Regions from separate parts of the Rahnella sp. NRRL B-41462 genome, predicted to be linked through region 2. Evidence: predicted binding sites of a transcription regulator. Region 2 holds the regulator's gene; each other region holds the start of a gene.
The links. Region 2 encodes Fur, which represses iron uptake genes when iron is present. Its sites were predicted from a motif close to ATAATAATGAGAACNACTATCAA; they were not measured.
Positions count from the first base shown of each region.

Region 1 (2,209 bases), on a different contig from region 2:
ACGGCGGGCAATAACTCCTCCTGAACGGCCAGCCAGAAATCTGCATTACAGGTCAGTTCGCGGCTGCGGGTCTGTGTATCGATCACATCAATCAGCACGTAGACGGCCTGCGGCAATGTGCCTTCCTGCGTCAGTTGCATCAGCGGCTGCCAGACCGGCATCTGCTGCGCCCAGAACTGGCCGTCGAGCAACAGCGCCAGCGGGCGCGATGCCGGATCCTGGCTTTCGCCGGTAGTGTAGATCCAGACCTTGCGCCGGTTGCCCAGACGCGCACTGTTCCACTGATAGGTTTGCAGTTTTGCCGGTTTCTGTGGCAACGCGGCACCGTGGAGATCAAACTCCCGCCAGGCAGGCTGCGGCAATGCGTCGGGCATATGCAAAGGCGACAGCGCGTGAGATTTCGCCCCCGGCCACGGCTGATTCGGATTCAGCGGGTCATAAATCGCATGGGCGAACATATCTTTCCACCATTCCCGCGCAGCCAGCATGGCGGTATAGGCATCGGGATCCTGCGGGAACTCTCTGCCGGGCCTGGTGCGCGGGATCAGGCTGTAACTGCCGCGCCAGCCGGAGCGCAGCGTAATACTCAGCGACCAGACATCGGTTCCCGCAAGTCTTTGCAGGCTTTGCGGCGGTAAAGACTGATGGTGATCGGTGATGCCATTGATGTTGATCCACACCCGCTGGAAATCCGATGTCGCCTCACTGCCCTGCGGATCCCGCCAGAAGAACGTCACGTTGCATACATCATCATTCAGCCGTTCGATCAAGGGTGAACCCTGCGCTTTAATGTCTTTCCACCATTCGGCACTTCCCGCCTGAGAGCTTGCTAACATCGCCTGCGCGGTGGGTTTTTCCGGAAACTGCGATTTCATCATGTTTACGCTTTACAGTCTTTTGGCAGTGAGAGAAGGCATAATTTGCAGAATGATTGACCTGCTTCCTGAAAATTATGAATGGGAATCGTATTGATAATTGTTTGCATTTGCAATAGTGTGTTACCGCCCGTAAACGGGACGATAAAAATACACACACAACAGGCCATCCTCCTGTTCACTAAATCTGTTTTGCAGGAACGGATGGATTTCAGGGCAGAATCCACTATGAAAAGCAGGCTACCACACTATTCTCTGGCAACCTTAATCGGGCTGGGATCAGCACTTTCTTTGCCCGTCAGCGCGGCAGAAAGCACCACAACCCGCACAACAGACGCCAGCCAGAACACCGCAGAAACACAGGAAGACACCAGCGACACACTGGTTGTCACCGCCGCACAGCAAAACCTTCAGGCTCCCGGCGTTTCCACCATCACTTCTGATGAAATCCAAAAACGCCCTCCGGCACGCGACATCAACGAACTTATCCGCACCATGCCCGGCGTAAACCTGACCGGCAACTCTACCAGCGGCCAGCGCGGTAATAACCGCCAGATCGACATCCGGGGTATGGGCCCGGAAAATACCTTAATCCTGATCGACGGTAAGCCGGTGAACAGCCGCAACTCAGTGCGTCAGGGCTGGCGCGGTGAGCGTGATACCCGCGGCGACACAAGCTGGGTTCCGCCCGATATGATCGAGCGCATCGAAGTGATCCGCGGCCCGGCGGCGGCGCGTTACGGTAACGGCGCGGCGGGTGGCGTGGTGAACATCATCACTAAAAAAGACACTCAGGAGTGGCACGGTTCCTGGAATACCTATCTGAACGCACCACAACATAAAGACGAAGGCTCGACCAAACGTACCGATTTCAGCCTCTCCGGCCCGCTCAACGATCAGTTCAGTTTCCGCCTGTTCGGTGGCTACAGCAAAACGCAGGCTGACGCGCAATATATCAACGAGGGTCATCAGTCTGAGCGTACCGGCACCTATGCCGACACCGTTCCGGCAGGTCGCGAAGGCGTGATCGATAAGAATATCGACGCCCTGTTGCACTGGGATTTTGCCCGCATGCAGTCACTGGAATTTGAAGTGTCCAACAGCCGTCAGGGCAACCTGTACGCAGGCGACACGCAGAACACCAACACCAGTGATTTGGTGAAAAGCATGTACGGTGAAGAGACTAACCGCATTTACCGCCAGTCCTACTCGGTGACCTACAAAGGCGCATGGGATAACGGTGTGACCACCAACAACTACGTGCAGTACGAAAAAACCCGTAACTCGCGCATGGATGAAGGGCTGGCGGGCGGTACCGAAGGCATCTTCTCTGA
Region 1 covers NZ_JYDF01000060.1:18,311-20,519, forward strand. The annotation lists gene fes (enterochelin esterase) at 1-878, opposite strand, end outside; gene UC14_RS15655 (TonB-dependent siderophore receptor) at 1,104-2,209, shown strand, end outside.
Region 1: a site for Fur is predicted at 969-991, ahead of fes (enterochelin esterase). Genes of this name have one in related genera too.

Region 2 (2,209 bases):
TCCTCAAACGGCCGTCTTGATGTGTGGTGGGACAACCGCTCGGACTTCAACGCCAACGGTGAAAAAGCAGTATATGCCGGCGTGCTTTATGATCTGGCGAAATGGGACCTGCCGGGGTTCGCGGTCGGTGGTTCGTACGTCTATGCGTGGGATGCCAAACCGAGCACCAACGCCGCTTATGACCAGAGCCAGCGTCTGAAAGAAAGCGCATGGAGCCTGGATGCGCTGTACACCATTCAGGAAGGGCGCGCCAAAGGGACGTTGTTCAAACTGCATTACACCCAGTACGACAACCATTCGGACATACCGAGCTGGGGCGGCGGTTACGGCAACATTTTCCAGGATGAAAAAGACGTGAAATTCATCGTTATCGCTCCATTTACTATTTTCTGAGGTCGCTATGTCGATGAATAAATTACTGATGATCATGGTTTCGGCTGTTTTGCTGGCCGGTTGTGCACCCACCGCCGATCAGGCACAAATATCCCAAACGCGGGAAGATTACCGTGCCTGTATCAATACGTCAGAAGGCAATCCGGACAAACTGGCATCCTGCGAGGTGTTACTGAATAAACTGAAACAGGAAAAAGCCCACCAGCAATTTGCGGAACAAGAAACGGTACGTGTGTTGGATTACCAGCGATGTCTGACGGCGCGTAAAACTGGCGACGGTCAGGCATATGCTGCTGATTGCGGGAAAATCTGGCAGGAAATAAAAACGAACAATTCACCTAAGTCGTGAATCTCAGCAGCGAAACATACCCCGGCTTGCCGGGGTTTTTTATGCCTGCTATCCGGGCTCAATCTGCGTCGATATCAGACATAAAAAAACCGCTTTTCAGCGGTTAATTTAGTCAAAGCCTGTGCAGATTACTGCGCAGGTTTATCGTTGTGCAAAGAGTCATCTTCGCGGCAATCGCCTGCTTCACAGTGACCGTACAAATACAGGCTGTGGTTGGTGAGCTTGATACCGTGTTTCTTAGCAATCTCACGCTGACGACCTTCAATATATTCGTCACGGAATTCGATCACACGACCGCAATCCAGACAGATCAGGTGGTCATGGTGATGTTGCTGGGTCAGTTCGAATACGGACTTGCCGCCTTCGAAGTTATGACGGGTGACAATACCGGCGTCGTCAAACTGGTTCAGAACGCGGTAAACCGTCGCCAGGCCAATTTCTTCACCCATATCAATCAGTTGCTTGTAAAGATCTTCCGCACTAACGTGATGACCTTCCGGCGCTTGCAGCACTTCCAGGATTTTGAGGCGCGGAAGCGTGACTTTTAAGCCGGCTTTCTTCAGTGCGGTGTTGTTGTCAGTCATGCGGATTCAGTCCTGTTACTATGTGCTAATCAAGTTGAGGCATGCAGCCTGTGGCATCGGCGGCACAAAATTATTCGTTTAGTCTCTTCGTTTAACGCAATGTGCCAATTCTCGTCAACGACAGCCTGTTAATAAAGATCACAAATTGCCGGTCACATTTGGAATGCAACGACTTGATCAATAGAAAAAACAGAGGAACTCAGTGTACCTTGATACGACCGAAAGTTACAATTTTGTAGCAGTTAAATTGTTAATTTCAGTAATAGTTTGGCCCTTCAATTGTAGAATAAATCCTCAGGGCCAACAGGGTTTTTAGCCAATAATTTCAGAAAGGCTAAGTTCTTCTGTGATCTGTTTCACCCAGGCATCAACACGTTCGCTGGTCAGTTCGGGCTGACGATCTTCGTCAATTGCCAGTCCTATGAAGTGCTTATCATCCGCCAGGCCTTTAGATGCTTCAAAGTGGTAACCTTCGGTAGGCCAATGTCCGACAATCACTGCGCCGCGTGGCTCAATGATATCGCGCACGGTGCCCAGCGCATCGCAGAAATATTCGGCGTAGTCTTCCTGGTCACCGCAACCAAACAGTGCCACCAGCTTACCTTCGAAATCTATCTCTTCCAGCGTTGGGAAAAAGTCGTCCCAGTCACACTGCGCTTCACCGTAATACCAGGTTGGAATGCCGATAAGCAAAATATCGAATTTTTCCAGATCCTCTTTGCTGCTCTTCGCAATGTCATGCACCTCTGCAACATCTTTACCCAATTGCTTCTGGATCATTTTTGCGATGTTTTCGGTGTTACCTGTATCGGATCCAAAGAAGATACCTACAACGGCCATAAGATTACCTAACCTCTTGTTCTCAATGAAGTGCTCTGCAACG
Region 2 covers NZ_JYDF01000081.1:50,392-52,600, reverse strand. The annotation lists gene UC14_RS18525 (OprD family outer membrane porin) at 1-393, shown strand, start outside; gene chiQ (ChiQ/YbfN family lipoprotein) at 407-742, shown strand; gene fur (ferric iron uptake transcriptional regulator) at 871-1,326, opposite strand; gene fldA (flavodoxin FldA) at 1,639-2,166, opposite strand.

Region 3 (2,209 bases), on a different contig from region 2:
GCCCAGTTCGTTGAGCTTGGTGATGTCACGACGCGCCGTAGCGGGTGAAATATCAAACTGATCAATCACATCAGCGACGGAAATCTGCCCCTGACGTTGCAGCAGATCGAGAATAGCATTGTGGCGTTGTGGCTCAGTCATGGTGGCTCCGCAGGTAAATAGGTGATTACCGCGTGATTATAAACGAGCAGTAATGGCAATTACATGGTTTATAAAAAAGCGGAGTCTGTTGCCTCCGCCTGTTCATAACATACTTTATAAGAAAGACTTGAATGGCAGATCAGTCTCGGTAGTAAAGCAGTCGTCAAAGCCACGCGGATAGTGATACTCGAAGTTATCCTTATCATCCGGATACGTGAATTTACCGCCGACCTGCCAGATAAACGGCTTGAAGCCGTATTTCAGGCGATCTTTTTTCATCTCCCACAGCACGCGGATTTCCTGCGGATCGGCCTGGAAATTCGACCAGATATCATGGTGGAACGGAATAACGACTTTGGTGTTGAGGGATTCCGCCATGCGCAGCATATCGACGCTGGTCATTTTGTCGGTCACACCACGCGGGTTTTCGCCATAAGAGCCGAGCGCCACGTCTATCTGATATTCGTTACCGTGTTTGGCGTAGTAGTTGGAATAGTGCGAATCGCCGCTGTGATACAGGTTACCGCCCGGCGTTTTGAACAAATAATTCACCGCGCGCTGATCCATCATATCCGGCAATACCCCTGCGGCTTTCTGGTCTGCGGGCAGGGTGATCAGCACCGTGCGGTCGAAAGAATCCAGTGCGTGAATTTCCACGTCTTTGATCCTCACCACTTTGCCCGGCGTCATCACGATGCAACGACTGGCGGGCACGCCCCAGCTCATCCACAAATCCACACAGGTTTGCGGGCCGATAAAGGGCACGTCAGCAGCACAGTTTTGCATGACCGCGGCGGCCACGTTCACATCGATATGATCGTTATGATCGTGGGTGGATAACACCGCGTCGATCTCCCTGATCGCAAAGGGATCGAGCACAAACGGTGTGGTGCGCAGATTCGGCTGGAGCTTCTTTACACCGGCCATGCGCTGCATCTGGTGGCCGGTTTTCATCAGCGGGCTGCTGTGATTTTGCTTGCCGACGCCACACCAGAAATCGACACAAATATTCGCGCCGCCCTCAGACTTCAGCCAGATCCCCGTACAGCCCAGCCACCACATGGCAAAGGTGCCCGGCGCGACCTTTTCCTGCTCGATCTCTTCGTTTAACCAGGTGCCCCATTCCGGGAAAGTGCTGAGGATCCAGGATTCGCGGCTGATCGTTTCTACTTTGCTCATAGTATTCCCTCATCTGAGTTGGCTTTGAAATAGAGTCACAATAAATCATTTAGTGATTACATGTGATTTGTTTGTGAGAAGTTATCATCGAAAATTCATAATGACAATGATTATAAACGAGCGATTTTTAGCATTAAGCAGGGGGTGACAAAGGAGGATGGGAGGATTTTAGGCGGTTTTCACATGCTTTTTTTTGTAGTATATGGCTGATATATATCATAAAAACAGAGTGATTTAGTTTGTTAGCTCATTCTGCCGATGACGATATCTTGCGAGACTGCTCACAAATAATCATTGCGAATCTTTATTTGATTCGATGTGAGCATTAGAGTGCGTTTGTCCCTCACTTTTTAGCGCAGCGGTTATGTTCAAGTGCGTTGAAGAGATCAAACAAGGTCAGACGGAGAGTCTTATGGAATTCCTCTACACCATCTTCACCGTATTTTTTAATCAGGTAATGACTAACGCGCCGTTGCTGCTGGGTATTGTGACCATGCTCGGTTACATCCTGCTCAGGAAGAGCGCGACGGTGATTATCAAGGGCACCATCAAAACCATTATCGGCTTTATGTTACTGCAGGCGGGGTCCGGCATTCTGACCGGTACCTTCAAACCGGTGGTGGCAAAACTTTCAGAAGTGTATGGCATTAACGGTGCAATATCAGATACCTATGCCTCAATGATGGCCACGGTGGAGCGCATGGGCGAGGCCTATAGCTGGGTCGGTTACGCGGTACTGATCGCCCTGGCGCTGAATATCCTGATGGTGGTATTTCGCCGCATTACCGGCATTCGCACCATCATGCTCACCGGCCACATCATGTTCCAGCAGGCGGGGCTGATTGCGGTGTTCTTCTTCATCATGGGCTATCCGATGTGGACCACCATC
Region 3 covers NZ_JYDF01000037.1:17,982-20,190, reverse strand. The annotation lists gene ulaR (HTH-type transcriptional regulator UlaR) at 1-141, opposite strand, end outside; gene ulaG (L-ascorbate 6-phosphate lactonase) at 256-1,320, opposite strand; gene ulaA (PTS ascorbate transporter subunit IIC) at 1,733-2,209, shown strand, end outside.
Region 3: a site for Fur is predicted at 1,415-1,437, ahead of ulaG (L-ascorbate 6-phosphate lactonase). Genes of this name have one in related genera too.

Region 4 (2,209 bases), on a different contig from region 2:
ATTAACGCCAAGAATACCGGGATCAGCCAGCGGATTGCGGGTGAGGATTTGCATCAGCGCACCGGATAATCCGAGCGCCATCCCCGCCAGCAAACCGGCCAGCGTGCGCGGCACACGGGCATCGGTGACAATCACACAATCCGCCCCTGTGCACTGGCCGTTAAGCGCTGACATCACGGTGCCGGACGCAAGCGATTTCTCGCCCAGCACCAGACTCAGCGCCATCATCAGGCAGAGCAAAAACAAGGCAACCAACAGCGCTGTGAGATTTTTTATTGAGCGGGACATCAGTGAGTTACGAACAGTTTTTCAAGCTGATTCAGCATGTTGCTGGCGCTGTAATAATCGAGTCTGAACGTGTCGTCACCCATGGCATACACGCGCCCGGCCTGCACGGCAGGTAACTTCGCCAGAAAAGGATTGGTCAGCAGCCGTTGTGCATCAGGCTGACTGGCAGAAAATAACAGCAGCGTCTGGCCGTTCATCGCCTCCGGCATTTTCTCACCGGCAAGCTGGATGATGTCATGGCGTTTGCCCTGACTGTAACTGGCGGCGAAATTCAGCGGAACCGGCGCGAGGCTGAATCCTAACTGCCGGAGCAACTGACCTTGCGGTGACGCGGGCGTCCACAGATTGGCGCTTTTGCCATCTGATCCATAAACCAGCGCGGACACCGGCTGCGGTGGCAAATGTATCGCTTTTTTCAGACTGTCTTCACGGGCTGAAAACTGCGCGATAACCTTGGCGGCATCGGTTTCTTTACCCGTCGCCCGGCCTAATTCGGTGGCGAGTTCCTGCCAGCTTTTATCGTCGTAATTGACCACCATAACTGGCGCAATGGCAGACAGCTGATCATAGAGTTTCAGTGCGGAATCCCCGCCTGTGGCGGCAATAATGATGAGGTCCGGTGCCTGACCGGCAATGGCTTCAGCATCGGGTTCACCGATATAAAGCCGCTGCACACCGCGTTGTTTCGCGACATCGCCCCACTGGCGGAAAAAGCCCTGAGCATCGGAAACCCGATTATTGGGCGCAGTCGCCCCGCTGGCGATAACCGGCGCATTAATCGCCAGCAATGTGCCGGTGACGGTGACGCTGGTGGAGACAATCCGCTGCGGCGGCTGTTGTAATGTGATGCTTCCCTTTGAGGTCATAACTTGCCGTGGCCAGCCTTCTGCGAAAGCCTGCGTGGCGACAAGCAGCGATAACAACAGCGCAACCATCCCTGAAAAACGGCGAAAACCAGCCCTTGTCATTGGATCCATTCCTGATTCTTTAATGTTAATGGTTATCATTATTATATGCAGGGCGAATGGGGTCAATGACGAGAGAGGTTCAATCCGTGGAAAAGTCAGGGGAAGACAGGTATTCACGCAACAAAAAAGCCACTCCGTATGAAGTGGCTTAATCGTTTGAATCTCAAACTAAAATTTGGTGGCCCTTGCTGGACTTGAACCAGCGACCCGGGGATTATGAGTATCAACTTAACCTAAGTATAATCATTAACTTACCATAATTAACAATGATATATGCTGCCATTGGTTGCCATTAAATGCCTGTCTATACTAATTGTATCGCCATTTAATCGCCGCTTTTCACATCGACTAATTCCAAAATTTTTTTGCTAGGCGAGTTCTAAGGCCTTGAGCGAAAGGAGAATCCTCGCGGAGGAGCAACTTCAGGATGTAATTTTGTATTCAATAGTGCAAATCCCCCGACCTCTGACGCATTCGTCTGATTGCCTTGGTAAGTGTGTCCTTTATCTTTTCCGTCATAGATGGCTATCATATTGTTATCTTTTATTATGAATCCATCCTTATTTTGGTCTATAAACATTCCTCGAGATATTTCAACATGCACGTCAGATATATTTAAATCAAGGATTATTTTACCGACCTTTTCTCGAATTTTAATGTTTTCACCGACCCACTCATAATCCCAGGAGTCAGTTGAAACTACTAATTCCCCTCTGTCTATTTTTAAAAGAATGGTTCCTATTTCATCTGTTAAAATTAATGAAACTGAATACCAATCATTCTCAGAATAAATAGTGAAAAACTCTTTCTCATTAATCCATATTGCAAGGTAACGTTCGTTTTCATGTGGATCCCAACCAGTTATTGTATTGGAACCAAGCTTTACATTTATTTTTTTTGATTTTTCTATTTTATATTGTGATGTGGTCGAGTTTTCCACATTGAATGGTTCT
Region 4 covers NZ_JYDF01000060.1:13,124-15,332, reverse strand. The annotation lists gene fepD (Fe(3+)-siderophore ABC transporter permease) at 1-288, opposite strand, end outside; gene fepB (Fe2+-enterobactin ABC transporter substrate-binding protein) at 288-1,256, opposite strand; gene UC14_RS15625 (HNH endonuclease) at 1,636-2,209, opposite strand, start outside.
Region 4: a site for Fur is predicted at 1,279-1,301, ahead of fepB (Fe2+-enterobactin ABC transporter substrate-binding protein). Genes of this name have one in related genera too.